3 regions of the Priestia sp. FSL P4-0332 genome follow, and region 1 is predicted to be linked to each of the others. Evidence: riboswitches for the same ligand, from Rfam matches in the RefSeq annotation. Region 1 holds a riboswitch; each other region holds the start of a gene.
The links. Region 1 has a riboswitch for thiamine pyrophosphate ahead of tenA (thiaminase II). Riboswitches for the same ligand answer to the same signal wherever they lie in the genome.
Positions count from the first base shown of each region.

Region 1 (10,006 bases):
GTGCATAAAAAGGTAAAAGCGCAGCTTGTAGAGAAACTTCGCGAAGCGATTTCTCAATTTTACGGTAGTAATCCGCTTGAAAGCGACCGCTATGGCCGTATTGTCAGTGAGCGCCATTTTACTCGGCTAGTTGAGTTTTTAAAAGACGGAAATGCTATAGTTGGAGGCGGGTACAATAAAAACACGCTAACAATAGAACCTACGGTGTTAAGTGAAGTAAGCTGGACCTCAGATGTCATGCAAGAAGAAATCTTTGGGCCTATTCTTCCTATGATTGAATATGAAACACTAGACGAAGTCATTCATAAAGTTCAAGAAAAAGCTAAGCCGTTAGCTCTTTACTTATTTACAGAAAGTGAAGATGTGCAAAACGCCATAACGGAGCGTCTTTCATTTGGAGGAGGCTGTATAAACGATACGCTTATGCATATCGCTACGCCATATTTACCGTTTGGCGGAGTGGGAGAAAGCGGCACGGGTCAATATCATGGAAAAGACAGCTTTCAGACATTTACTCATTTTAAAAGCATGCTGTCTCAAACAACCAAGTTTGATTTGTCATTCCGCTATCCTTCGGAAAAACAAAGCTTGAAAATGATCAAAAAATTACTGAAATAAAAGAGCCTCCTGATAGGAGGCTTTTTCGTTATTTTGAAAGTGAAAGCTGAGAAAGCGGCCATTTTTCTTGGGTATATGCCATTTCCCAAAATAAATACTCGAGTTCACAGCTTTTGATGAAGTGATCTTTCATACGGTTACGTTCTTCTTCAGTCGCTTGTTCGGCGAGTTCATCGAGCTTGTTACAAAACCATTGTGTTGTGCCATTCATTTCTTCATTATTATAAAACTGAATCCATTCATAAAAAGGATGAGAAGGAGATGGATTTACTTGTTCTGTAATGCGCTGCCCAATTTCAACGTACGTCCATGGACATGGAAGAAGCACTGCAATGATTTCTGCTAAGCTGCCTGTATGCGCAACGCTTGTCATATGGTTAATGTAGTGGCTGGCTGTCGGTGAAAGCGTCTCAGTGTGAAGGTCTTCATAACGTACGCCTGCTACTTCACAAAAATTATTGTGAGGGTGTACTTCACTATGTAATACCGTAGAAATGCCGGCATTAAAGGCTTCCATTTCGGTACGCGTGCGGCATTTCGTTAAAGCAGCGCCGTAAATGCGAACAAATGCTGTTAAGTATTCGTAATCTTGAGAAACGTAGTGAATAAGCGCTTCTTTTGGCACGTTTCCTTCAGCAATTCCTTTAATAAAAGGATGGTTAAAAATGGCTTCGTAAATATAGTTTGCTTCTTGTCTTAATTGAGATGAAAATGACATCAAAATCCTCCTTTAATATGAGGAAGTCACAAACAAGCACATAAAGGAAATAAAAAACACTCCGTTTATAAACGGAGTGGCAAAGGACAGTAAAAAACTGAACATTGCCACTTTCCTACGCTGGTATGAGCCAGATCAGGTTCAAAGGGATCAAGAAAACTTGTCTCAGCCGGTGGGCACCCCTAGTGGACTTCCTATTAATCTATGTTTAACTTACCATATATTCTGAAAAATAGAAAGCGTTATGGGAAATTGTGTGCTAACCGCTTTTCTTTCTTAAAGAGGAAATTTCTTAAAGCTATTTTTAATCATTTTTGTTTAAAAATGCATATTTTTAGGGAAGAAGAGGTATTAATGAAGGGAAGAGCCGTTTTCGTCTCCGAAACACTCCCATATAAATAGAAGAAAGGAGAGAACAAAATGGCGAAATTTCGTTTGTATGCTGTATTAAATACAGTAGGCTTGGCTATTACACTGCTTGTGAATTATTTAGCAAATGCCATTCCAATAGGAGGCAAAACAACGGGAGAAGCTTCTGCGCAAGTTCCTACGTTGTTTACACCAGCGGGTTATGCCTTTGCTATCTGGGGCGTTATTTATTTATTATTAACCATTTGGGTTATACGCCAATTTTTTGCAAGAGAAGATCAAAAGGAAATATATGCACGTATCGGCATTTGGTTTTTTCTAAACTGTTTGTTAAATAGTGCGTGGATCTTTATTTTCCAAAACGATTACTATAAGTTATCTCTTTTAGTTATGCTCTTTATTCTAGGCACATTAATGATTGTATATTCCATTATTCAGCATTCTCGGATGACGACATGGTTTATGCGTCTGCCGATTTCGCTTTATCTTGGATGGATTTCTGTTGCGACTATTGTCAATGTGTTTGTCGTATTTCAAGCAAATGGAATACAGCATTTGCTTGGCCTGAGCGAGTTAGCATGGACGATTATTATGCTGCTGGTAGGAGCTGCGCTGGGCATTATGTTTACATTAAAAAACCGAGACGCTGTTTATCCGCTTGTTTTTATTTGGGCTTATATTGCCATTGCAGTGAAGCAAAGTGGAAATCAGCCAATTGTCATTACTGTCATCATTTCAGTTGTTTTATTAGCAATTGCCATTATTGTGGGATTGATTAAACGCTATAGACGTTTTTAAAAAGAAGCTCTAGCTTTTGTAAGCTAGAGCTTTTTATGATGCTCTTTTGATTGTAAAAAAGCAGCTGTAAAAGCAATTAAGCTAATTAAAATACCAAAAGGAACAACAATTGGTACGAATGATAAAATAAATGTCATAAGTGTAACCTCCATGTTGCATCGGTGCATAATGAAAAATTCAACTTTTTTAAATTGAAGTTCCGCTATTATAGTATGCTAGGCTTTATGTTTGGAGCCTATATGTTTAGAAATAAACGAAAAAGGCAACATACGTTACATACAGGTTGTATTAGGAGGAGTTAAAATGGAAACATATTTAGTCGCTTACACAGATAAAGATGATATGGAATATAAACAAGTGACGTGCGAGAGTTATGAAGATGCAGAGCGTACGGTCCTTCGTTTAGAGAGAGAAGGGCATATGCATATTGAAGAAATTTCAAATCAAGAAGCCTACCGGGGAGATGAATCATCGTACAGAGAATAAATTTTGAATAGAAACACCAACCTTAAAATGAAGAAGCAGCTGCTTCTTCATTTTTCTATTCTATATAGATATCGTTTTATAGAAAAAAGTAAAACGGGAATGATTTTCTTCTGCATTTATGGTACAGTACTAATCAGGTGAGTTTTGAGTTTAGAAGAGGAGAGAGTAACATTATATGAGTAAAGGAAATCAGTGGTCTTCACGCCTCGGTTTTATTTTAGCATCTGCTGGGGCAGCAATTGGTCTAGGAGCGATATGGAAGTTTCCATACGTAACGGGAACCAGTGGCGGTGGAGCGTTTTTTGCGTTGTTTATTTTATTTACGATTTTTATTGGATTGCCGCTTCTGTTGGCAGAATTTATCATTGGAAGACATACGGGAAAAGAAGCGATTAGTGCTTATAAGGCAATTGCTCCAAAATCCGCTTGGGTATGGATTGGCAGGCTGGGAGTACTAAGCTGTGTCGTTTTGCTTTCCTTTTACAGCGTCGTTGGCGGCTGGGTGATTTTATATACGATTATGAGCGTAACCGGTATGCTAAGCGGAAAAGAGTACGGCCCGTTGTTCAATGCCGTCATTAGCCAGCCTTATGTAGTATTAGGTGCGCAGGCGCTGTTTTTATTAATTACAGTGTTTGTTATTTCAAAAGGCGTACAAAAAGGAATAGAGCGTGCTAATAAATACATGATGCCGCTGTTATTTATTTGTTTTATCATTATCGTGGTGCGTTCTTTAACATTAGACGGAGCAATGGACGGAGTAAAGTTCTTTTTGAAACCAGATTTTTCAGCCATTACAGGGTCATCTGTTCTCTATGCGCTCGGTCAGTCGTTTTTCTCGCTTTGCGTGGGATTATCCTGCATGGTGACATATAGCTCTTATTTAGGGAAAAAAGTAAGCTTGACGCGTTCAGCTGGCACTATTGCTATTTTGAACTTGTTTGTTTCGCTGCTGGCGGGCTTGGCTATTTTTCCAGCCGTTTTTTCATTTGGATTAAAGCCAACTGAAGGACCTGGACTTTTGTTTGTGGTCTTGCCAACAGTATTTGAGAAAATGCCGTTTGGTACCGTCTTTTTAGCACTGTTTTTAATTTTATTTCTATTCGCTACGCTTACCTCTGCTTTCTCACTGCTGGAAATTATCGTAGCTGCTTTAACCAAAGACGATCAGACAAAACGAACTCGCTACGCTTCTTTATCAGGGATTCTTGTGTTTGTGGTAGGTATCCCATCAGCGCTTTCGTTTGGTGTACTAAAACATGTCTCACTTTTTGGCAGAAGTATATTTGACGTAGCTGACTTTTTTGTGAGCAACTTAATGCTGCCTCTTGGAAGTTTAGCCATTGCGATTTTTGTGACATTTAAAATGAAAAAAGAAGCCGTGTATGAAGAGTTTATTTCAGGAAGTACAAAAGGCGCTAAATTATTCAATGCATGGTTCTTTCTAGTTAAATACGTATTGCCTATTATAATTATAGTTGTTCTATTAAGCTTACTTGTTGCATATTAAATAGGCTGAGACAAAAAATATGTTAGTTGAAGAAAGCTCCGAACGATGAATCGTTCGGAGCTTTTTATTGTGATAGTGAAGGTAAGTTTAATCGATTTAATTGCTTCTAGCTGTTGATTGGAGCGCAAGACCAAGACTCCTGCGGGAAAAGCGGAACAGGTGAGACCCCGCAGGAGCGTAAGCAACGAGGAGGCTCACCGGCCGCCCGCGGAAAGCGAAGACTTGCACGGAAATCAACAGCGGTGTCACAAGCAATCCATACGAGCTCCTTTACGCCATTTGTTCGCCTTTGGATTGGAGCAATTTTTTATGTCTCAATCTTTTGTTTATTTTGCAAAAACGTGATTTCCGATCGTAATCGTAACCTGTTTTTGACGAAGCCATTGGTCGCTTGTTTTATCTGGATTAAAGAAGAATAACGAACCTTTTCCTTGACCTCTAAAAGCTAGTGCTTCATTTACAGCTTTTTTTGCGTCAGCATCCGCTGCTTTATTAATTTCACCGTTTTGTACAGGTGTAAACTGTGTACCTTGATAAATGACATCATGAATAGAGTTTGGGAAAGAATCGCTATCCACGCGGTTTAAAACGACTGTTGCTACAGCCACTTTGCCAGCGTAAGGTTCGCCTTTTGCTTCAGCTTGTACAAGGCGAGCTAACAATTCTTTATCACTTTCGCTAATAGAGTTAGGGATTGTTAATGTTTCATTTGCATTAATAGAGTCGGTAGATTTGTGATTCGCTTCTTTTAACTGTTTAACCGTAACGCCGTATTCAGCGCCAATCTTGTAAAGAGTCTCTCCGGCTTTTACGCGATGGGTTGTTTCAGCGGCATTTGCCCCGTGACTCATGCCGAACATAGGAACTGCTAGTGCTCCAATAATTGCTAGTTTCTTAAACATAAAGTAAGTACCTCCTGAAATCCTTTTGAACGCCCCTTTTATCACGGATCGGTGCGTGCTGTGCACCGAACTTTATATGTACGTTTCAAAGATTAACAGGTGTCAATACATCTTGTCACTGCTTAAAACATACCAATCTAGGAAGATATTATAATAGTTAACAGATAATTTGAAAAATACGTTGACTGATAATAAAGGAGTGAATTATAATGAACGAGTAAATAGTTAACCGTTTAACTGGAGAGATTTTATGGGAGAAAAGATAACGATTCGTGATGTAGCAAAGCATGCAGGGGTGTCTGCAGCTTCAGTATCTTACGTCTTAAACGGAATTAACAAAGTATCCGATGAAACAAAAGAGCGAATTTTAACAGCGGTAAAAGAATTAAACTACGAACCAAATTTAACCGCCGTTAGTCTTTCGAAACAAAAGTCAAATATGATTGGCGTTATGTTCCCGCTTACAGATGATTCACTTTCTACTATATTTAAAGATAACCATTATTACAGTGAAATGATTAGTGGAATTGAATATGTAATCCGTAAGCATGGTTATGATCTAGTCATATCTGGAGCGAGTAGCCCAGCTGATTGCCTAAAATGGATTCGAACGAGAAATATTGATGGTCTTCTGTTTTTAGGAGCCTTCCCGCATCGATTGTATGAGAAAATGAAAGCGTTATCGAATCCGATTGTGCTAGTAGATACATACGAAAGGTACGAACGCGATTATCATCATATTTCTGTAGACGATGAGTATGGAGGATATCTAGCTACAACACATTTAGTGAATTTGGGTCACAAAGAAATTGCCTTTGTTGCTCATCACCTCGTCAATAGTCCAGTGGATAAAAAGAGGTATATAGGCTACGAGAAAGCATTAAAAGAAGCGGGCATTACACCATCAAAGACGTTTGTTTTTGAAGTGAACGAAAGTTCGTTTGATAACGGTTACAATTTAGGGAACAAGCTGCTGCAAGATCATAAGGATATTCGGGCGGTTTTTGCATCCTCTGATACGCTGGCGCTTGGAATTATGAAAGCACTGCAAGAAAAGGGGAAAAAAATTCCGCAGGACTACTCAATCGTAGGGTTCGATGACATAACGTTTAGTAGCTATGCATCTCCAAGTCTAACAACCATTCGTCAAGATGTATTTAACAAAGGAGTCGTCGCCGCGACGTCTGTTATTCAAGCAATTGAGCACCGTTTCAGCACGCTGCAGCATGTGAAATTATCGGTTGAACTTATTATTCGAGATTCGACTGCTAAGCGCGGGTGAATCAGAGTAAGTTAACCGGTTAACCAAAGTTTAGCATTTATGAAAAAAGGGGATATAAGTTAGCATTCACAAAAAAAAGGGGATATGAAAATGATTAATGTTACAGTATGGAATGAAAATCGTCATGAACAGAAAAATCCGGTTGTAAGAGAAATTTACCCTGAAGGCATTCACGGTGCCATCGCTTCTTTTTTAGAAGAAGGAGGGTTTCGTACACACACCGCAACATTAGACGAAGTAGAACACGGGTTGACTGAAGAAGTATTAAATCAAACGGATGTTTTAGTATGGTGGGGTCATTTAGCACATGACGAAGTGAAAGATGACATCGTTGAGAAAGTAAAGCAGCGCGTGCTAGACGGTATGGGGCTTATTGTCTTACACTCAGGTCACTTTTCTAAAATTTTTAAAACGTTAATGGGCACAAGCTGCGACTTAAAATGGCGTGAAGCAGATGAAAAAGAGCGCTTGTGGGTAGTAGAACCGAGTCATCCGATTGTGGAAGGTATTGGTGAATTTATCGAGCTTGAGCGCGAAGAAATGTATGGAGAGCACTTTGATATTCCAGCACCTGATGAACTGATTTTCACGAGCTGGTTTGAAGGCGGAGAAATTTTCAGAAGCGGCTGCACGTACAAACGCGGAAACGGAAAAGTATTTTATTTCAGACCTGGACATGAAACATATCCAACATACCATAACAAAGACATTCAGCGTGTCATTATGAATGCTATTAAATGGGCGAAGCCAGCAGAGAGAAAACGTCCTGTTTACGGCAATGCGCAACCGCTTGAATCAATCGCTGTTAAAAACTAATTAATAATGCTTAAGCAAAGGGGATAGGAAAGATGGAAAAAGTAAAAATTGGCGTTATTGGGTGCGGAAGCATTGCGCAACACCGTCACTTACCAGAATATAAGATGAATGAACAAGTAGAATTAGTAGCCGTTTGCGATATAAACACAGAACGTGCAAACAGCGTAGCGCAGCAGTACGGTGTAAAAGCTTACACAAACTACGAAGAACTTTTAGCAAGCGGTACAGTGGAAGCAGTGAGCGTATGTACGCCCAATTATCTTCATGCGCCTATTTCGGTGGCAGCGTTAAACAGCGGAGTTCATGTCCTGTGTGAAAAGCCGATGGCAACATCAGAAGAAGAAGCGAAAGCAATGATTGAAGCAGCAAAAACAAACGGTAAAAAACTAATGATCGGACATAATCAGCGCTTTGTAGCTTCTCATCAAAAAGCTCGTGAACTTATTGGAAAAGGGGAAATCGGTAAAATTTACAGTTTCCGTACGGCTTTTGGCCACGGTGGTCCTGAAGGTTGGAGCGTGGACGGAAAAGACAGCTGGTTCTTTAAAAAAGACGAAGCGTTTATTGGTGCTATGGGGGATTTAGGCGTTCATAAAACCGATATGCTCCGCTACATATTAAATGAAGAAATTGTAGAAGTCGGTGCATTTGTAGAAAGCAATGCAAAAGACTTTGCAAATGTAGACGACAATGCTGTGTGCGTATTAAAAACGGAAAGCGGGATTATCGGTACGCTTGCGGCAAGCTGGGCTTACAATGGAAAAGAAGACAACTCCACGATTGTTTACGGCGAGAAAGGGATTCTTCGTTTAGAGGACGATCCGACGTATTCATTAGTTGCCCAATATGCAACAGGTGAAGTGGTGAACTATGAGTTAGGAAAAATCCAGTCGAACGATGAAGGCGGACAAAGTAATTCTCACGTCATTGAACAATTTGTAGATGCAGTTGCAGAAGATAAAGAATCTCCTGTTCCTGGTGAAGAAGGATTAAAATCACTTGCTGTTATTTTAGCAGCTTTAAAATCAAGTCAAACGAAACAAATTACGCGCGTGTAAGAGGTGAAAAACGTGAGAATTGGCATAATCGGAGCAGGAGGGATTGCTGTAAGCAGGCATATCCCAGCATTCAAACAACTGGGTGATGAATGTGTGATTTGGGGGCTTAGCGATATTAATAGTGAAAGAGCCACAGAGGTAGCCAATGAGCATAATATCCCTCACGTATTTGTTGATTACAAAGATATGTTTAAAGAAGTGGACGCTGTATGTATTTGTACACCGAATAAATTTCACGCCGAGTTTGCAGTAGAAGCGCTAAAAGCAGGCGTTCACGTCCTATGTGAAAAGCCAATGGCGATGTCTAAAGAGCAAGGTGAAGAAATGCTTGCTGCTGCTAGAGAATCAGGTAAGCAGTTAGCGATTGCGTATCATTACCGATTCATGAAAGAAGCGCAGGCTGCGAAAAAAATGATGACAGAGGTAGGGCGCCCATTAGTTGCACGTGTCAGAGCAATGCGTCGCCGAAAGGTTCCCGGTTGGGGGGTATTTACGAACAAAGATCTTCAAGGAGGAGGCAGCTTAATTGATTACGGCTGCCATTTGCTTGATTTAACGCTTTGGCTGATGGGAAACCCAAAGCATACTGAAGTGCTGGGAAGTACATATAATGACCTGAGTAAAACGCCTAACCAATTAAATCAATGGGGAGCATTTGATCATGAAACATTCAGCGTGGATGATCATGTAACGGCCTATATTAAATTTGAAAATGGAGCGTCGCTTCTTTTAGAAACTTCTTGGGCAGCTAATATCGAAGATGATGAAGAGCACGTAAGCATATCAGGGGTAGAGGGCGGTTTAAGTGTGTTTCCGTTTGAACTATACACGTCTAAAAACGGTATGCTCATGAACAGTACGTCACCTTGGATAGATGGAGAAGATGATTACAGCCTAAGTCAGGCTAAAAATTTCGTTGAAGCGTGTAAAGGAAATGCTGAATTAGTGGTAAAGCCACAAGAAGCGCTTCAAGTCTCAGCTATTATTGACGAAATATATCGCACAGGGGGAAATTAAAATGAAACTTGGAGTATTCACGGTCTTATTTGCGGATCTTTCTTTTGAAGAGATGTTAGATAAAGTAAAAGCAGCAGGTCTTCATGCTGTTGAAATCGGAACGGGCGGCTATCCGGGAAACAGCCATTGTCCGCTAGATGAGCTGCTTGAAGATAAAGAAAAAAGAGAAGCCTATATGAAGCAGATAAAAGACCGCGGACTTACAATCAGCGCATTTAGCTGCCACGGCAATCCTATTTCACCTGAGGCAAGTTTTGCAAAAGAATCTGACGAAACGCTTCGCAAGACCATCCAACTAGCATCATTAGTAGATGTTCCAGTGGTGAACTGTTTCTCTGGAACAGCAGGAGATCACGAAGAAGCCAAGTACCCAAACTGGCCTGTTACTCCTTGGCCTAACGAGTATGGAGACGTATTGAATTGGCAATGGGA
Region 1 is NZ_JBBOUA010000001.1:2,177,177-2,187,182, forward strand. Features, by position in the region: gene MKY06_RS10980 (aldehyde dehydrogenase) at 1-618, shown strand, start outside; gene tenA (thiaminase II) at 647-1,336, opposite strand; TPP riboswitch at 1,432-1,530, opposite strand; gene MKY06_RS10990 (TspO/MBR family protein) at 1,757-2,503, shown strand; gene MKY06_RS10995 (hypothetical protein) at 2,807-2,989, shown strand; gene MKY06_RS11000 (sodium-dependent transporter) at 3,165-4,499, shown strand; gene MKY06_RS11005 (cell wall hydrolase) at 4,826-5,401, opposite strand; gene MKY06_RS11010 (LacI family DNA-binding transcriptional regulator) at 5,652-6,683, shown strand; gene MKY06_RS11015 (ThuA domain-containing protein) at 6,774-7,499, shown strand; gene MKY06_RS11020 (Gfo/Idh/MocA family protein) at 7,532-8,557, shown strand; gene MKY06_RS11025 (Gfo/Idh/MocA family protein) at 8,570-9,574, shown strand; gene MKY06_RS11030 (sugar phosphate isomerase/epimerase family protein) at 9,576-10,006, shown strand, end outside.

Region 2 (10,006 bases), 1.3 Mb from region 1:
TGCGACATGGCAAGCTGTAGCATCACTGATTACAGGCTTCCTAGCAAAAGAAGTGGTTGTTTCAACTATGAGCATCATTTATAAAGTACAAGAAGGACAGCTTGGCGACACAATGAAGACATTCTTTACACCGCTAACAGCCTATACGTTTATGGTGTTTGTTCTTCTTTATGTTCCGTGTCTAGCAACCGTCGCTGTTATTCGACGAGAAACCGGCTCATTGAAATGGACAGCATTTGCTGTGGCCTACCCTTTGGTTGTCGCTTATCTCGTAGCTTTGCTTGTACACACTATTGGAAAAGTACTTGGTTTTTCTTAAAAGGAGTGAATAATATTGATTATTAACATTTTAATTGGGGTTTTGATATTTGGATATGCCCTTTATCATATGACAAAATTCTTCCGCAAGAGTACTCAGGGAAAATGTGCAAGCTGCGCACAGCAATCTTCTTGTACAACGGATGATTGCGGTATTGACTGGGATAAAACGATTCAAGAGGCTCAAAATCAATCATCTTAATACATTAAAAAAGCATCCTGATAGATGGGATGCTTTTTTAATGTTACGCAACTAGTTTTAAAATGAGATGAGAAAGGACTTCCTTTTCCTCTTCACTGCTGACTTTCCATAACTCATGAAGGACTTTTTCTTCTCGGTTTCGAGGCTCCTCATTTTTGGCTAAATAGCTAGCCACTTTTTTTGTAGCGGCCGTTAATTGTTCCTCGCTTAACCCGAGCTTTTTACCGACATGAACTTTTTGACTCAAATAATCAGTAAACGTATCAAAGTTCTGCAAAATTGCTTCTTTTTTCTCCGTCCCTAAATTATCTGCCGTTTCTTCAATTTTATTCATGTCTTTTGTAGTTCCTTCATTCATTTGACTCACAGTTAACATCTCCTTTTTAGTGAATAGACTGGTATGTTCTTTCACGCTCAGCTTCTGGTTTTTCGTCTGATGTCATTTTTTCTTTACTTATTTCAGAAGTTGCATCTTTCACTTTTTCACCAATTTGCTGTAAATCACTTTTAGCATCTTCTACCGTCGATTTTGCATCATGCGTAACGCTTTTCACATCTTCTGCTTGCTTAAAGAAATCTTCATTTACACGCTCGTACAAATGTTTAGCATCATTAATTGCATCTTTTAAAAGATTCGATGCGTTTTTCATTTGTTGCACCATTTTTTCTTTTGTTTCTTGAGGGTTCTCTTTTACTTGATTAATCATGTTTGCAGAAGAGTCCTTTAATGTAACGGCTCTTCTTTTAACAGATGAACGAGTTTTATTATCAAGCAATGTTATACATCCACCCACAACTGCCCCGACAACAACACCTTTTACTAGCTTGCTGCTGCAGCTTTTTCCAGCGCTAACAGCAGTAGTGCTATTAGCTGTCTGTGGATTGTTATTGATTCCTACGTCGTTATTAATGCCTGCGCTGTTGCTTAAAGCAGGGTTTTGTAATTCAGATCGGCTTCTTTCCATTTTTACTGCCTCCTTTAGCATTGTTATTGAGTGATTTCCCATCTTTTTTTATATTTAAACAATTGAATTCCTTAAAAATAAAAAACATGACTAAAGGCCACCTTTTACACCTCACTAGTCAAGAATAACTATATAGTAAGAAAAGCTGAGCTTTTTAATGGGAAGATACAAGCCGGATTTTTGTAAAAGGATTGTCAGCACCGGTATAATAAGTAGTACTTTAAATTTTATACTATTGGTCATAGGGGTGAAGCAATTGAGCCAGCTTAATAAGGAATTTAACTGTGAAAAAGAATTAACGCTTGCTATTATCGGTGGAAAATGGAAGATGCTGATACTATGGCACTTAGGACGTGAAGGAACAAAACGGTTCGGGGAACTAAAATCGCTTATTCCTGATATTACGCCGCGCATGCTGGTTAACCAGCTGCGGGAACTGGAAGAAGATCTAATTGTTAACCGTAAAGTTTACCCTGTCGTACCACCTAAAGTCGAATACTCACTTACAAAAGAAGGAGAAAGTTTAATGCCCATTTTGACAGCCATGTATGATTGGGGTAAAAATTACCGGGATACAGTGCTGATCAATCAAGAACAAAAGGCGGAAACGTTAATTAAATGATGGAAACTACTCCTTCTATTCCATAGTTTTTATTTTTTTATGCGGATGATGTTACTCAATGTCATCCGTATTTTTAATGAAAATTAAGCGGTTACAAGACTGATATGTCCATTAGTATACTTCTGTATACTATCATTTCCCACACTATTTGTGGGAAAAGTGCGTACTTTTAAGAACCTCAAACTGCGGGTACAATAACTACACCAGCTGCTTTTTATGTAAAAAAGCACAAAAGGTATTTATAGATTTCTGTAAGGAGTGGAGTAGAATGGAATTACAATTAGCATTAGATCTTGTTAATATCTCTCAAGCAAAAGAGGTAGTAAAAGAAGTTGAAGAACATATTGATATCGTGGAAATCGGTACGCCCGTTGTAATCAATGAAGGGCTTCGCGCCGTTAAAGAAATTAAAGAAGCATTTCCTAATTTAAAAGTATTAGCTGACCTAAAAATTATGGATGCAGCTGGCTATGAAGTACAGCAAGCTTCTCAAGCTGGAGCAGACATCATTACCATCTTAGGTGTTGCTGAAGATATGTCAATCAAAGGTGCAGTTGAAGAAGCCAAAAAACAAGGTAAAAAAATTCTAGTCGATATGATTGGTGTAAAAGATATTAAAGGACGCGCAAAAGAGCTAGACGAATTTGGCGTTGACTATATCTGTGTACACACAGGATACGATCTTCAAGCAGTTGGCCAAAACTCTTTTGAAGATTTAGTAACAATCAAAAGCGTTGTAAAAAATGCAAAAACAGCCGTTGCTGGCGGCATTAAATTAGAATCTTTACCTGAAGTAGTAAAAGCACAGCCTGATCTTGTTATCGTTGGCGGAGGAATCACGAGCCAAGATGATAAAAAATCAGTTGCTTCTCAAATGAAAGAGCTTATTACAAATTAAGGAGCTTTCTATGCAGACGAGCGAACATTTAAAAACGGTTATGAATGAGCTTTTACAAACAACAGCTCTAATCGCTGACGATGAAGCTGAACAGCTTGTAAATGGCATCATCTCATCTAAAAAAGTGTTTGTCACAGGAGCAGGCCGTTCAGGCCTTATGGGCAAGTCGTTTGCTATGCGTATGATGCATATGGGCATTGATGCTTATGTCATTGGAGAAACCGTGACGTCCACTTTCACGCAGGATGATTTATTAATCATCGGATCAGGTTCTGGCGAGACGAAGAGCTTGATTCCTATCGCTCAAAAAGCAAAAGAACTTGGGGGAAAAGTTGGAGTAGTCACAATTTCTCCCGACTCCACGCTTGGCAAGCTGGCTGACTTTATCGTGAAGCTGCCCGGTGCTCCGAAGGATCAAGAACAAAGCAGTTATCAAACAGTGCAGCCTATGGCGTCACTGTTTGAACAAACGCTTCTTCTCTTTTACGATGCGCTGATTCTTCGCTTCATGGAGAAGAAAGAACTTGATACCCATACAATGTACGGAAAGCATGCAAATTTAGAATAAAAAAAGGTCTTGCCTAGGCAAGACCTTTTTGTTTTGAAACCTTATACTGAACATGCCGAAATGTTAACTTATCTCACATAGAAACTAAATGTACTTTATCATTATTTACTTTTTTCAAAAGCCCTATTCGAATTTTTGTGCATCTCCATAAAAGGGCTGCTCTGCAACTTTAATCGATTCTGTGGGGCATCCTTCGTACGCTTCCATCATCTCATCTTGCTGATGTTCAGGAACTTCTTTTGTTCCTTCGTTGTTATCTAACACGGCATAAGCAAGACCTTCTGAATCATAATCATAAAGATCTGGTGCGCTTCCTCCACATGCTCCGCAAGCAATACATGTTTCCTTATCTACTATCGTAAAAGCCATAAAAAAAACCTCCTTTACCTTTTCACTTTCTCGTTCAGAAAGTTACGTTCAGTATAAGAAGGTTTTTTTAAATTTGTCTTAAATTATTTACTTGGATTCTCCGATATTCTCAAACATTTCATCTACATTTGGCTTTTTCTTAATTAATCCCGACTCTTTTAACCAGTCCACATTTGACTGCCATGATTCTTTCGTTTGACTGCCAAATCCGTGTTCAGACTTCATTTTCGGAAGTAAAATATTCAAACTTTTTGTTTCCACGTCTTTTTCAAGAGGAAAGTTTGACTTATCTTGGTTATCTAACAAAATTTGAAGTGATTCTTTTGGATGCTTCTCTGTGTACTCATACCCTTTTGTCGCAGCACGCCAAAACGCTTTAATCGTATCAGAATCTTTTGCCCACGTTTGATCCCCAGTAACTGCCACTAGCTCATAATAAGATGGTACACCGTAATCTGAAGGATCAATGTCAACCGTTTTGTATCCTTTTTTATGAAGCAATGGTACTTCGTGGTTAATATACGCACCTATTACGGCATCTACTTTTTTACTAATCAGCGATGAATTCAACTCAAATCCTACGTCTACTAGTTTTACTTTATTAGGATCTCCTCCATCGCTTTTTACCATTTTCTTTAGAACAGACTCGCTTAATGGTGTTCCGCTGTAGCCTACTACTTTTCCTTCTAAATCTTTAGGACGCGTAATACCGCTATCCTTCAGCGCCACAACTCGGTTTAACGGAGACCTTACAATCGCTCCTACCGACTTTACCGGCACATCTTCATTTGCTCGTGCCATTGCTACATCAGGCTGATAGTAAAGGCCGAGCGTAACTTTCCCCGCAGCTGCTAAATTAAGCGAGTCTGTTGGATTAGCAGGAAACTGTACTTTTACATTCAGCCCTTCTTTTTTAAAATATCCTTTTTCTTGTGCAGCGTAAATGAAGCTGTGCACTGCATTTGGGTACCAATCAAGCATAATTGTAACGTCTTTTAATTTTTTACTGTCACCAGCTTTATTTTCCTTGTCTTGGCCGCAAGCAGCGAGCATCAAAACAAGCATCAGGCTTAACCCAATCGCAAACCATTTTTTCATTCTGTTTTCCTCCACTTTAATGAACGTTTTTCGAAACCTACTACAATAATAAAGAATAAAATACCAAGCGCGGATAAAATCACAATTGGTGCAAATACACCAGCTGCATCAAACTGTGTCATCATGCGACGACTGAAATATCCTAAGCCTGCTTGTGCACCTAACCATTCCCCAATGGCAGCACCTATTATACTAAAGGTAACCGCTACTTTGAGCCCTGAATAAAAATGAGGCAGTGCAGAAGGAATGTTCAACTTAAAGAAAATATCTTTTTTTGTTGCTCCCATCGTTAACATGAGTTCTTTTAACTCTTTGTTTGTGGAACGAAGCCCGTCGAATGTGCTAACCGTAATAGGAAAAAAAGTAATTAATACGGTCACAATCACTTTGCTCCAAATGGAGTAGCCAAACCAGAGAACAAATACAGGAGCAATGGCAATGGTCGGGATCATTTGTGACGCAATAATAAGCGGATAGAAAGCACGCTCAATAAGCGGACTCCAATTCATCCACACGGCCAGCAGAACCCCTAGCACAACGGATATAAGCAGCCCAATTACGACAATAGATAACGTAGCTGGTAAATGCTTAAACAATAAATCCATTCGCAAATCCCAAAGCTTTGTTAAAATACCGGTGGGCGTTGGTAAAATAAACGGATAGTTTACAATGCGTGCTCCAATTTCCCAAGCAGCCAGTAAAATGACTACTAATATCACTGAAGCTCCGTACTTTTTCATGTGTTCACCTTCGATCTAAGCTGTTCAATTAAATAATCTTTCACGTCAAGCACACGCTGTTGATTCAAATCTTTTTGCGTTCGAGGTCTGCTAAGCGGCACTTGAATCTCTTCAAGATGACTTACCGGCTTGTCTGAAAAGATAAAAATACGATCTGATAAAAAAAGCGCTTCGTTTACGTCATGAGTGATAAATAAGATGGTGTGTTTACGCTTTTGCCATTGTTCAAGCAGCCATTCCTGCATCGATAGACGCGTAATGGCATCAAGCGCACTGAAAGGCTCATCCAAAAGCAGCACGTTAGAACCGCTTAATACCGTTCGCAGAAAAGAAACACGCTGCTTCATCCCTCCGGATAAATCACTTGGAAAACGGTTTTCATACCCTTTTAACCCAAACTCTTCGAGCAGCTGAGATACTTGCCTATGAGCACTTGCCTTTGACACATTGTGAAGCTCAAGAGGCAGTGCTGCATTGTCTAGAATCGTGCGCCACGGAAGAAGCAAATCTTGCTGCGGCATGTAGCCTACTTTTCCAAGACGTTTTTCGTAAGACTGTCCGTTAATCATGATATCGCCTTCACTCTGCTGTTCAAGACCTGTAATGAGACGAAACAACGTACTTTTTCCAGATCCGCTTGCTCCAACGATACTTACAAACTCGCCTTCTTTCACGTCTAAATTTAATGATTTTAAAATCGCTTGATCACCGTTTTTGTACGTAAAACTTACGTTTTGAAAAGATAACACAGACTTATTCATAAATTGGCCACATCGCTTCGTTATAAGCCATATCCCAGAACATATACTCAAAACGCGTTGTGTTTAAGAAAATTTCTTCGAGCTTTTCTAACTCCGCTTCTGATTTGTCTTCAGTAAGTGAGTCAAATAAGTTGATACACCACGTCGCTAGTTCTCCAAATTCTTCTGAGCTGTACATTTCAATCCACTCACGATAAAACTCATTGTTAGCTCCAGGCTTTTCACTGAGTTCTTTTCCTATTTCCCAGTAGCTCCACATACAAGGCAAAAGAGCCGCCACTAATTCAGCCAATGTTCCGCTTTGACCAACGTGCAGCATATAGTGTGTGTATGCAAGCGTTGTAGGAGATGGCTGCGCTTTTTCTAATTCTTTTTCGCTGATTTCAAATTTCTTGGCATACTCACGGTGCAGGCTCATTTCTTCGTTTAATGTAGAATCTAAAAGTGCAGCAAATTTCCCCATCGTTTGAACATTGGTAGCTTTCATGGCTCCAATCGCAAATAATTTAGCATAATCAATTAGGTAAAGATAATCTTGAATCATATAAAAGCGAAACTTCTCCTTTTCAAGCGTTCCGTCTCCCATTCCCTGTACAAAGGGATGATTATGATTTTGGCGCCAAATCGGCTGCAGCTTTTCATATAATCGTTCACTAAATTTCATGATGATCACTCCTTATGCGTATGCAGCCACGTATAAATGAACTGCACCATCACTTTTGTATATTGAATAAGCTGATTGATATCTAATTGTTCGTTCACAGCATGTGCATTTGCTAAATTCCCAGGACCGTAAATAGCTGCTGGAATACCCGCATCAGCTAGCCAACCGCCATCTGTTACGCTAGTTGACACATCAATTGGAGGCTTTTCCCCTTCAATTTGTTCGTGAGTATGTGCAAGCAGCTGCACTCCTGCATGACCTTCATCAATTTCTAATGACGGAAAGATTTCTCCTCTGTCTTCAATCATTGATGTGCCTCCCCATTCAAAGGTTGGCAGATTATCTTTTAACCATGGATCTGCTTTTGCAATAGCTAAAATGTATTCTTCCACTTCTTTTGATACTTGGTCGTATGATTCATTAGGATAATAGTGAACGGTGATCCACAGCCTGCATTCATCTGCAATAAACGCAGCATGCCTTCCGCCTTCGATTACTGCTGGGTTAATCGTGTTTGTTCCTGGCAAAAATCCTGGATAGCTCTTTGTAACAGCCCAGTGGCGCTCCAATTCTTGTAGCCCTCCGATCACTTTTGCCATCTTTTCGATAGCGCTCGCAGCTAACAGCCCTCCTCCAGCATGAATCATGCTTCGGCGTGTACCGTCATGATAGGTTTTGCTGCTTTTTATCGTAATCCATCCTGTGATTACTCCGCCTTGACCTTGAATATGTAAATCACTCGTATCGGCTACAAGCGCAAAGTCAGCTGTATATCCTTTCTGACAGCATTGCAGCGTACCTGCTTCTCCCACTTCTTCTCCTACAACGGATTCAAAAATCAAGTCTCCCGGCAGTTCAATTCCTGCTTCCGTTAAAAGCTGCACTGCAAATAATGCTCCTGCCAAGCCGCCTTTCATATCAGCAACTCCGCGTCCGATTATCATATTGTCTTTTACCACAGCTTCAAACGGATTTGTCCCCCACTTTTCATTTTCTTGTACCTCAGCAACATCCATATGCCCGTTAATAATCAAGCTTTGATAGTCAGCTGATTTTTGTCCTTTTAACGTACCTACTACGATGGGATCGTTGGAATATAAGTCCCACATATCGATGGAAAAACCGCAGTTTTTAAGGAAATCCGCTACGTATAGCTGCGCTTCATGAGAATTTCGTGCAGGAGGCGCCGGCGTTTTATATGAAACAAGCGTTGTTAATAACTGGATTAGCTCCCCTTTGCGCTCCTCTACCTGTTTGACAAGCAAATCAATTGTTTCTTCCATGTATGACACCTTCCTTTATGCATAAAAAAACACTTCTTTCGCAGGAAAGAAGTGTTTTTGTTTATATACACAAAATTATTATAACGAGTTCGTAAGGAAATCCCATACAAAACATCCATTACAATACCTCTTTCCTACGCTAGTATTACCTAGTTCAGGTTATAAGGGTTAAGACTTCTCGTCTCTCTCAGCTTCGAAAGCACCCCTAGTGGTGTTGTATCTCTATGAAATTAAACTATTATCATATGTTTACCTTTAATAGTTTTATCATAGTAAAGCGGTTTATTCAATAGAAAGGTTCATGATTCAGCAATGAAAATAGTTTCCTTTTTAGTAAAATAAAAAGCACACACCTTTTTTAAGCAGTGTGTGCTCTTTACTTTTATAAGCTTACTAGTTAGCTATCGGCTTTTTTAAAAATACACGATTTTTCCATTTAGACAGTGACAAGCTCAAGTTTTCGCCCCGGTCTCACTAATGAAAGTAGCTCATGATCTTCCTCTATCACATACCCAATCACGTTAACATTAGTATTTGCAGGCAAATTCGTTTTAGCTATTTGAACCTCTCCTCTGTAGCGTCCGTAGCCATCATTGTCCATTGTAATTGCTCCGATTCTGCGTTCTACTGTACGAAATGGCGGCACTGGTTTTACAGATCGAGTATCAACCAACCGCAGAACGTCTCTTGATACATCCGGACGCACGCTGTACGTTCCCTCTATATGAAGTGAACGAATGCGCAGCGGAATAATGCGGTTTTCTTGATATCGAACTAAACGCTTTAATAAACTTGAACCGGCGTATGGATCTCCAATATAAACCTCCGTTACTCCGCATCCGTATAAATCTACTGCAGAGGTAAAAGGACATCTATTACGGTCTTTTTCTCTAGTAGGAAGACCTTGATAAACAGGGCCTCTTTTTTCGCCTTCTCCAGGAATATAAGCGCAGACTGGGATACGAAGTTCATTAAATAAATCTGTCTGCTGTTGAAAAAACGTTTCTTCAAGTCCTGTTTCAGGCCGCGGATAAAAATTATGCCATGCAAGCAGCTGATGATGATGAAGGCCTGCAGATAACAGCGATTCTATTTCTTGTTTGGATAACGTACTTGCATTAACAGCAATATAAAATTCATTCGCAAGCGAAAGAGTTTCTTTTACACTAAAGCCATCGTCTAGTCTAATACCCGATACGCCAAGTGAAGATAGCGTCATAAGGCTTTCAATACCTAAATGAACCGGCGTATGCTTGGATACGTCTGCATACACGCTTATTCCACAATCTCTAGCCACATGAAGCAATTCTTTTGCCCGTTCAGCCAAATCTCCTTTTTCTTCTGGAATGTGAAGCGAAGTGAATGCGCGTGTAACTCCGCATTCACTCGCTTCTATTAATCTTTTTTTGGCATCACTATCATTTAAATAAAACGAAATACCGATCATTCAAACTCCCTCGCCATTTCATCGTTAAATCCAAAGAAATAGGTACAAATAAACCCTGCTGCATAAGCAAT
Region 2 is NZ_JBBOUA010000001.1:875,701-885,706, reverse strand. Features, by position in the region: gene feoB (ferrous iron transport protein B) at 1-319, shown strand, start outside; gene MKY06_RS04615 (FeoB-associated Cys-rich membrane protein) at 335-520, shown strand; gene MKY06_RS04610 (DUF3243 domain-containing protein) at 564-887, opposite strand; gene MKY06_RS04605 (hypothetical protein) at 904-1,485, opposite strand; gene MKY06_RS04600 (winged helix-turn-helix transcriptional regulator) at 1,742-2,107, shown strand; gene hxlA (3-hexulose-6-phosphate synthase) at 2,376-3,005, shown strand; gene hxlB (6-phospho-3-hexuloisomerase) at 3,016-3,573, shown strand; gene MKY06_RS04585 (ferredoxin) at 3,697-3,942, opposite strand; gene MKY06_RS04580 (ABC transporter substrate-binding protein) at 4,030-5,040, opposite strand; gene MKY06_RS04575 (ABC transporter permease) at 5,037-5,780, opposite strand; gene MKY06_RS04570 (ABC transporter ATP-binding protein) at 5,777-6,541, opposite strand; gene tenA (thiaminase II) at 6,534-7,205, opposite strand; gene MKY06_RS04560 (acetylornithine deacetylase) at 7,211-8,488, opposite strand; TPP riboswitch at 8,603-8,705, opposite strand; gene MKY06_RS04555 (MupG family TIM beta-alpha barrel fold protein) at 8,925-9,935, opposite strand; gene MKY06_RS04550 (PTS transporter subunit EIIC) at 9,932-10,006, opposite strand, start outside.
Region 2: linked by a shared signal. The riboswitch ahead of MKY06_RS04560 (acetylornithine deacetylase) and the one ahead of tenA (thiaminase II) in region 1 are both predicted to bind thiamine pyrophosphate.

Region 3 (10,006 bases), 1.7 Mb from region 1:
TCATAATACTTTGATTACGAAACGAGTCATTTCATTATAAAATAGTGGTATAGCTAAACATTAGTTAGCAATACATAGGAAAGAGGAGAAGAGAAATGAGTACAAACATATATTTTAACCATGATGCAGGTATTGATGATTTAGTATCCCTTTTTTTACTGCTGCAAATGGATGATGTAAAGGTAACAGGGGTATCTGTTATTCCCGCTGACGGATACCTAGAGCCAGGTATCAGCGCAAGCCAAAAAATTATTGATCGTTTTGGAAGTTATGATATTGAGGTAGCCAAATCTACTTCACGCGGTATGAACCCATTTCCAAAGGAATGGCGCATGCATACATTTTATGTAGATGCACTGCCGATTTTAAATGAAAAAGGGGAAGTGCAAACAAAAATAAGTCAGCTGCCTGCTCACGATCATTTAATTGAAACATTACAACATACAGCCGGAAAAACGACTTTATTATTTACAGGACCATTAACTGATTTGGCAAGAGCACTTGAAAAAGCGCCGGAAATAGAAGAGAAAATTGACAAGTTAGTGTGGATGGGCGGTACATTTCAAGAAGTAGGAAATGTACAGGAGCCTGAACATGATGGAACGGCGGAATGGAATGCTTTTTGGGATCCAGAAGCAGTAGCAAAAGTATGGGAAAGCAGAATTAAAATTGAGATGGTTGCTTTAGAAAGCACGAATCAAGTTCCATTAACACCGGCTATTCGTCAAATGTGGGCTTCACTTCGCAGGTATGAAGGAGTAGACTTTGTAGGGCAGTGCTACGCGGCCTGTCCGCCGCTTGTGCATGTTGAAACCAATTCAACATATTATTTGTGGGATGTACTCACAACAGCATTTACAGGGAATTCAACACTTGTGAAGGTAAAAACCGTTTCGAGTATTGTGCATACAGAAACACCGAGCCAAGGAAGAACAGAAATTTCCCAAGAGGGACGACCTGTAGATGTCGTATATGATGTCACAGCTGAAGCGTTCTTTACGTACATTACAGATTTAATGAAAAAAGCAGTAGCCAAATAAAGAAAAAGGTTGCACATGAAAGTGTGCAACCTTTTTAATGAATCATATTCAAGAATTGACGTGTCCGCTCTTGTTGAGGATTTGAAAATATTTGATCCGGTGTACCTCTTTCCATAATGACACCTTGATCCATAAAAATAACTTCATCCGCTACTTCACGGGCAAAGCGCATTTCGTGAGTTACCACCACCATCGTCATTCCTTCTTTTGCTAAGTCTTTCATCGCTTGAAGAACGTCTCCTACAAGCTCAGGATCAAGAGCTGAAGTAGGCTCATCAAACAGCATAACTTTTGGGTCCATCGCCATTGCTCTGGCGATGCCAACACGCTGTTGTTGTCCGCCTGATAGTTGGAAAGGATAAAAGTCAAGCTTGTCTCCTAAGCCAACTCGTGTTAATAATTCTTTCCCTCTTTTTTCTGCTTCTTGAGTAGAAACGCCTTTTACAATTACAGGACCTTCCATAACATTTTCAAGCGCACTTTTATGAGGAAACAAGTTATAGTTTTGAAAGACCATACCTGTTAGGCTTCGAAATGAAGTAATGTCTTTTTTACGAACAGGTTTGGTGAAATTCATGCTTTTTTTATCAAGTTCAATCGTGCCGTCTGTTGGGATTTCTAAAAGATTTAAGCAACGTAAAAAAGTAGTTTTACCCGATCCAGAAGGACCAATCAATACAATTACCTTGCCCTGTTCAACTTTTAAATCAATTCCTTTTAATACTTGCAAATCACCGAATGATTTATGCAAATTTTTGATATTAATCATATGAAAAACTCCTTTAGCTACTCGAAACGGTTATTTAGATACGTAACGATCTAGTCTTATTTCAATGCGTCCTTGGATAATGGATAAGATTGTGCACATAATCCAGTACAAGAGCGCTGCCTCACTATAAAGAAGTAAAAATTCATAGTTAGTCGAAGCAATTTCTTGAGCTTTACGGAACATCTCAGAAACAAGAATGAGCGATGCAAGTGACGTATCTTTAATAAGGCTAATAAAAGAGTTAGATAATGGCGGAATCGATACACGTGCTGCTTGCGGTAAAATAATCCGTCTTAACGCTTGGGAATAGGTCATACCAAGTGAGTAACCAGCTTCCCACTGTCCTTTAGGAATAGATTGAATCGCTGCTCGGATAATTTCAGATGCATACGCACCTACACTTAATGAAAATCCAATAATAGCAGAGATAAATGGATCAATTGTTATATCTAAATTGGGTAAGCCGTAGAAAATAATAAATAATTGCACAAGCAGCGGTGTACCTCGAATAATCGATACATAGATGCGCGCAATTATATTTAAAACTTTTATAGATGATAAACGAGCCAAGGCTGTTAAGACAGCTAAAATGATACCGAGTACAAACGTGATTAATGTTAGTGGAATAGAATATTGAATAGCTCCCTTTAGCATTGGTAGGAGAGATGATTGAGCGATTGAAATCAATTGATTCAATCGCTCTCCATCAGGAAAAATATTATTTAGGAGAAACATCTTCGCCAAACCATTTCTTAGAAATTTTTGCGTATGTTCCGTCTTTTTTCATATCTTTCAATGCTTTGTTTACTTCATCCACTAACTTACCGCTGTCTTTTCTAAACATAAAGCCGCTTGCAGCACCATCGGATTTTTCATCCGCGATTTTGATAGGTGCGTTAGGGTGCTTTTTCTTATAGTCAAGGAACGATAATTTATCGTTGATTGTAGCATCAACACGGTTTGCGCTCATTAGTTCTACTGCTTGAGCAAAACCTTCAGCACTCGTAATGTTTGCACCATAAGATTGAGCCATGTCTTTATAGTTACTTGTTAATGACTGCGCTGATTTTTTTCCTTTTAAATCTTTAAATGATTTGATATCTTTTTCGTCTTTACGAACAATTAATACAGCGCCTGACTGGATGTATGGGTCAGAGAAATCGTATTTCTTTTGACGATCTTCACGAATACCCACTTCATTAGCAATCATGTCAAAGCGTTTAGCATCTAATCCGGCAAACATGCCATCCCACTGTGTTTCTTTGAACTCAGCTTTTACGCCAAGACGTTTAGCTACTTCTTGAGCCAATTCTACATCAAACCCAGTTAGCTTTTGTTTGTCATCATGAAAAGTGAACGGAGGGTATGTACCTTCAGTTCCAATTGTTAATACACCATCTTTTTTCACTTTATTATATAAATCCCCTTGTGAAGATTTATTGTCTCCATTGTTTGCTTCATTTTTTGAGCTAGAACCGCATGCGGCAAGCACAACTGTGAAAGCTAATAGTAGCGACAAAAGTGCAGCAAATTTCTTCATTTTCTAAACCCCCTAGTATTCTGATAGGAAATGATACTCTGTGATACTAAACAAGAACACAGCAAAAGTCAACAAAAAAAACTTATACGATTAATGTGACTTAAAATAAGGGAAATATACCTTCTATACACGGTTTGTTATAAGGATACAGAAAGATTTTAAAATTTGGATTAAGTGGATTTTTAAGGGAGATTTGAGGAGTAAAAAGGAAGTTTCATGCGACGATTTTCTCTTTCATTTTTTCATGACTTTTGGTGCAATAAACATATAGTTAAATGTTAAGGTAGAAATAAATTCCTTATGGTACACTTAAAGAAGAATTTATGAAACGGAGCGATATGATGAAAGCCATAAACTTAATCTCAATTGCCTTTGGTGCTATCGCTGGTACATATGCACGTTATTTGCTGAATCTTTCCTTATTATACACGGGCTATCCAATAGGAACGGTAATTGAAAACCTATTAGGAAGCTTCATACTAGGCCTATTAACAGGATTTTTTGTGTGGAAAAAGCCAAAAGAATGGATAAAGCTTGGACTAGGAGTTGGCGTGTGCGGCGGTTTTACAACGTATTCAACGTTTGCAGGAGATGTCATTTCTCTCACTCAGCACCATTTATTTTGGGGAGCCATTTATGTAATTGCCTCTTTAGTAGGTGGAATCCTTCTTGCTTTAGCAGGCTATCTATGCGGTGAAGCGGCAGGGGGAAATTTAGTGAAAGTACATGAGGTGAAGTAAATGAGCATAGTGAGCTTGGCACTTGGCGGGGCAGCTGGAGGGATATGCCGTTATCTTTTGGGTTTAAAAGTTACAAAAATAGTTTCAAACCCTCCTTTTCCAGTATCAATGCTGTTTGTAAACTTGCTCGGTGCGTTTGGCCTTGGTCTTTTTTACGGTAGTTATTATGGAAAGGTTCCGAGTCATGCTTATGATGATTCAATATTTTTAATGATTGGCATTGGTTTTTTTGGTGCCTTTACCACTTTTTCAACGTTCAGTGTGGAAACCGTACAGTTAATTCGAGAAAAATCTTATCGAAAAGTGTTGGCGTATGTGGGGATTTCAGCATTTGGAACAGTTGGTTTATTTACAGTCGGTTTACTGGCAGGAACGTTTTTATTTAAGTAAAGAGAACGTTTCTAGTAGGGAAAAACAAAAAGACGGAGAAGTAGAGAATGGATAGAAAAGCAGAAGTTTGGAAATACATTTTGTTGATTGTAGCTGTTGCAGGTCAGATCATCGGTTTTTTATTTTTATTTATAAATGTTGTCGCGGCATTTATTTTTTACGGTTTTTATATTCTAACTTTTATTATGTTACTCCTGCTGTTTATATGGGATCGGAAAAAGGAAAAAGACAAAGAAGAATTTGACGACTATACCGATTACTAACCATATAAAAAGCAGAATGATGCGGTGCGCCGGGCCTCTTACTTACTAAAGAAGCTTAAAAGATACATCTATAAAAGGAAGAGAGCCGTAAGAGCATAAAGAGATATTGTATTTACATCTAGTTGTGTTATAATTTTAAGTGCGAAAACAAAATCAATAAATAGCAATCACTAGGGGAGCTTTTTGAAGCTGAGACGAATGTATTTCGGACCCTTTGAACCTGATCTGGTTTGGACCAGCGTAGGGAAGTGGTGATCATGTTTACATAACGATGCATGCTAACCACTCTACGTTGTAGAGTGGTTTTTTGTATGTAATAAAACCCTCTACACAAGATGAGGTGATTGAAATTTCTCTTTATTCTGAATAGAAAGGTTTCGATCATGTGGATATTCCTAAATTTCATGTCATTACAACAGATAAGCAGCCAATCGAAGAGCTTCAAAAAATTTTAACGGCTATCGCGCCTTTTGCGGGCGCCGTTCATATTAGAGAAAAAGAGAAAACGGCAAAGCAGATTCAATGTTTACTAGAAAGCCTGCCATTTTGTCGCTCTAAAATTATTTTGAATGACCGAGTTGATGTAGCGCATGCTTTAAAAGCAAAAGGCGTACAGCTTGCCTATCATAGTTTAGACGTTTCGGTTGTTATAGACGCATTTCCTTCTCTTATTGTCGGAAAATCAGTTCACTCTGTGGAAGAGGCTTTAGAAGCTGAAAAAGATGGTGCTCACTACATTCTATACGGACATATTTATTCAACACATTCAAAAAAAGGATTAAAAAGTCGAGGGATAGCAGCACTAAAAGAAGTAGTAGACGCTGTGCAGATACCGGTTATTGCCATTGGAGGAATTACACCTGTAAATGCCAAAGAGGTGCTTCAAACAGGAGCACACGGTATAGCTGTGATGTCTGGTGTCATGCTTGCGCAAGATCCCCTCAAAGCGATTAAACAATATTCTCATATATGGACATCTGGAGGTGGAGAAAATGAAGCAGCATTATGATGTACTGTTAATCGGAGGAGGTATAATCAGCTCTTCTATCGCTTATCATTTGTCAAAACAAGGAGTGTCAGTAGCTATTCTTGAACGCAATCAAATTGGTTGTGAAGCTTCAAGTGCAGCCGCTGGTATTTTAGGTGCTCAAGCTGAAATTGATGAAGAAGGTCCTCTTTTAGACCTTGCTATTAAGAGCAGAAGCATGTTTCCTGAACTGGTGAAGGAACTAAAAGAAAAAACGGCCATCGATGTAGAGCTCATTCAAAAAGGCTTATTAAAAGTCGCTGTAACAGAAGAAGATGCACACGTATTAAAGAAAAAAGCCGCTCAGCACCACCGGTGGGATGAACATGTAAGATGGATCGATGTAAAAGAAGCGCGTTTGTTAGAACCCGGGCTCTCTCCAGACATATACGGAGCCATTACAATACCGGGAGACGGCCAGCTAGCTCCGGCTAAGTTAACGCAAGCTCTTGCTCATGGAGCCTTGTATCACGGAGCAGATGTATTCGAATACTGTGACGTTCATTCTCTTATTATGGAAAATAAAACAGTAAAAGGTGTACAGACGTCCAAAGGCTCTTTTTATGGAGAAAAAGTAGTTATTGCAGCAGGCTCATGGGCTAAACGCTTTATTTCTTCTGAACATGTAGGTCAGGTGTTTCCCGTAAAAGGGGAGTGTATTGCTCTTCAAAGTCATAAGCCGCTGCTTTCTAAAACGATTTTTTTAGATGAAGGTTTTTACTTAGTGCCTAAGACTGGTGGAAGAATCGTAATCGGGGCAACTAAGCTACAGCATGATTTTACCAAGACGGTTTCTGCACAAGGTATTCAATTTTTGCTGAATAAAGCTTCTGCGCTTCTGCCGGCTATTAAAGAAGCCACATTTGAAAAAGCATGGGCTGGTCTTCGTCCGCAAACAAATGATGGCTGGCCTTATTTAGGAGAGCATCCTGAAATAGCGAATCTACACATGGCGTTTGGCCACTACCGAAACGGTATTTTATTAAGTGCTGCAACTGGAAAAATTATGGCTGATGCTTTGTTAGGGAAAAAGCCGAATCATTCATTTTTTACATCATTTCAGCTAACAAGAGTAATGGAGGAAGTTCATTGAATCTAATCATTAATGGTAAGACCGTTACTTTTGGAGATGAAATTGAAACGGTCGAGCACTTGTTGCAGGCTCAGAACCTGCATGAACGAGTGGTAATTGTTGAGCTAAACAAGAACATTTTGCAAAAAGAAGAACATAGCGATGCATGCTTAAAAGATGGCGATATATTAGAAGTTGTTTCATTTGTCGGAGGAGGATGAAGAGTATGTTAAAAATTGGACAATATACATTTAATTCACGTTTACTATTAGGAACAGGGAAATTTCCGGACTTTACGACTCAGCGTCAAGCGGTAGAAGAGTCAGAAACAGAAATTTTAACATTTGCTGTGAGACGAATGGATATTTTTGATCAAAATCAGCCTAATTTATTAGAAGCGCTTGATGTGAAGCGTTTCACTCTTTTGCCTAACACTGCTGGAGCAAAAAATGCAGAAGAGGCCGTACGTATTGCTAAATTAGCAAAGGCTTCTGGACTTTGTGACATGGTGAAAGTAGAAGTAATTGGATGTGATAAAACGCTGCTTCCTGATCCAGTTGAAACATTAAAAGCCAGTGAAGAACTGTTAAAAGAGGGCTTTACCGTTTTACCTTACACATCAGATGATGTTTTACTTGCGCGTCGTTTAGAGGAGTTAGGCGTACATGCCATTATGCCAGGAGCTTCGCCTATCGGTTCAGGTCAAGGTATTATTAATCCGTTGAACATGCGTTTTATCATTGAACAATCAACTGTTCCAGTAATTGTAGATGCAGGTATTGGAACGGCTTCAGACGCAGCTCAAGCTATGGAGCTAGGAGCAGATGGTGTGTTATTAAATACAGCTGTTTCAGGAGCAAAAGATCCTGTGAAAATGGCTCGTGCTATGAAGCTAGCGATTGAAGCAGGACGAGCAGCATTTGAAGCAGGACGTATTGAAAAGAAACAATATGCAACGGCAAGCAGTCCAACAGAAGGGATGAGTATCGGTTGATTAATCGTTATTCCCGCCAAGAATTGTTTCAACCTATTGGAAAAGGCGGGCAGCAGCAAATTCAAGAAAAGCATGTTCTGATTGTAGGAGCAGGCGCTCTTGGAACAGGGAACGCCGAGGCCCTTGCGCGAGCGGGGGTAAAGAAAATAACGCTCATTGACCGGGACTATGTAGAGTGGAGCAACCTTCAGCGGCAGCAATTGTATAGTGAAAAAGATGCTGATAAAAGAATTCCAAAAGCAATTGCCGCTAAAAAACGGCTTCACGATATTAATCATGATGTAAAAGTAGAAGCGCACGTAGCAGACGGTACCCCTCAAGTTTTAGAACAGCTTGTTGAGGGGGTAGATGTTATGATTGATGCAACCGATAATTTTGACACACGCCTTGTAATGAATGATTTATCACAAAAATATGATATTCCTTGGATTTACGGAGCATGTGTAGGAAGTTATGGAATTAGTTATACTATCATACCAAGTGAAACACCGTGTTTATCCTGTTTGCTTGAATCTGTACCGCTTGGAGGGTTAACATGTGATACAGTGGGGATTATTAGTCCTGCTGTACAAATGGTAGTCGCTCATCAAGTAACAGAAGTGTTAAAAATATTAGTCGGAGACTGGAATGCGCTCAGGAGGGAACTTGTTTCGTTTGACGTATGGAAAAATGAGTATACGAGCATCAATGTGAACGTGTTTCGCAAATCTGCTTGCCGCTCATGCGGCAGTGAACAAACGTATCCCTTTTTACAATATGAAAATCAAACGAAAACAGCTGTGCTATGCGGAAGAAACACGGTACAAATCCGTCCGGGCAAATCAGCCAAGCAGCCGCTGCAGTCTTTAGGTGAACGATTAAAAGAAAAAGGATATAAAATTGAACAAAATCCGTATCTGCTTTCTTTTTATGTAGATGATTACCGTTTAGTGATGTTTCAAGATGGACGCGTCTTTGTCCATGGAACAAACGATATAGTAGAGGCAAAGTCACTTTATCATCGGTATATTGGGTAAGAAAGAGATGGAGGTTTCAGGCATGACAGTACCAAAAGCATTAACCATTGCTGGATCAGACAGCGGTGGAGGAGCAGGCATTCAAGCAGATTTAAAAACATTTCAAGAGCGTGACGTTTTTGGCATGTCTGTTATTACAGCTGTGACTGCACAAAATACAGTTGGCGTTCAAGGAGTTTATCCTTTAGCAGTAGAAGCAGTTGAAACGCAGTTAGATTCAATTGCCACTGACTTATTTCCTAATGCAGTGAAGACAGGTATGTTGTTCAGTGCTGATATTATTTACGCAGTGGCTCGTAAAATCAAACAGTACGGACTGCAAAATGTTGTAGTTGATCCCGTTATGATTGCAAAAGGCGGTCAGTCTCTTCTTCAAAGAGAAGCTGTACAGGCTCTAAAAGAATTATTGCCTCTTTGTGAAGTCATTACGCCGAACATACCGGAGGCGGAAGTCATCACGGGTAAAGAAATTCACACGATTGAAGACCGAAAAGAAGCGGCAAAACAGATGCATGAGCTAGGTGTAAAGCACGTGGTAATTAAAGGCGGACATGATCAATCTCATCAAGATATGATTGATATAGTGTATGATGGTCATAAGTACGTTGAAATCACGCATGAAAAGATGAATACAAAGCATACACACGGAACGGGATGCACGTTTGCTGCTTGCGTCACGGCTGAATTAGCGAAAGGTAAAAGCGTGGTTGAAGCAGTTCAAACCGCTTCGGATTTTGTTCACTATGCGATTAAGCATACGCTTGAAATTGGTTCCGGACACGGTCCTACTAATCACTGGGCGTATAGAAAATACTTTCGTTCAAACATATAAAAAAAACGTGCCTACAATCTAGGCACGTTTTTTATGAAGAAGGAATATGTGTAGGAATCTCTCCATCGATGCCTAAATAATAATGTCTAAGGGGCTTTAAATTATCATCAAGCTCATAAACAAGCGGCACGCTTGTGGGAATATTCAAGTTCGCAATGCCATCAGGCGAAATGTTATCCAAATACTGCATCAGAGCTCTAATCGTATTACCGTGAGCGGAAATAATAACCTTTTTGCCAGCTTTAATAGAAGGAGCAATAGTTTCGTTCCAATATTCTAGAACCCGCTTTTCTGTATCGGCTAAGTTTTCCGTTACAGGAAAT
Region 3 is NZ_JBBOUA010000001.1:521,894-531,899, forward strand. Features, by position in the region: gene MKY06_RS02760 (nucleoside hydrolase) at 96-1,040, shown strand; gene MKY06_RS02765 (amino acid ABC transporter ATP-binding protein) at 1,075-1,809, opposite strand; gene MKY06_RS02770 (amino acid ABC transporter permease) at 1,840-2,544, opposite strand; gene MKY06_RS02775 (amino acid ABC transporter substrate-binding protein) at 2,528-3,349, opposite strand; gene MKY06_RS02780 (fluoride efflux transporter FluC) at 3,691-4,089, shown strand; gene crcB (fluoride efflux transporter CrcB) at 4,090-4,479, shown strand; gene MKY06_RS02790 (hypothetical protein) at 4,527-4,742, shown strand; TPP riboswitch at 4,905-5,006, shown strand; gene MKY06_RS02795 (thiamine phosphate synthase) at 5,128-5,751, shown strand; gene thiO (glycine oxidase ThiO) at 5,735-6,862, shown strand; gene thiS (sulfur carrier protein ThiS) at 6,859-7,062, shown strand; gene MKY06_RS02810 (thiazole synthase) at 7,068-7,835, shown strand; gene MKY06_RS02815 (thiazole biosynthesis adenylyltransferase ThiF) at 7,832-8,851, shown strand; gene thiD (bifunctional hydroxymethylpyrimidine kinase/phosphomethylpyrimidine kinase) at 8,874-9,683, shown strand; gene gpmA (2,3-diphosphoglycerate-dependent phosphoglycerate mutase) at 9,715-10,006, opposite strand, start outside.
Region 3: linked by a shared signal. The riboswitch ahead of MKY06_RS02795 (thiamine phosphate synthase) and the one ahead of tenA (thiaminase II) in region 1 are both predicted to bind thiamine pyrophosphate.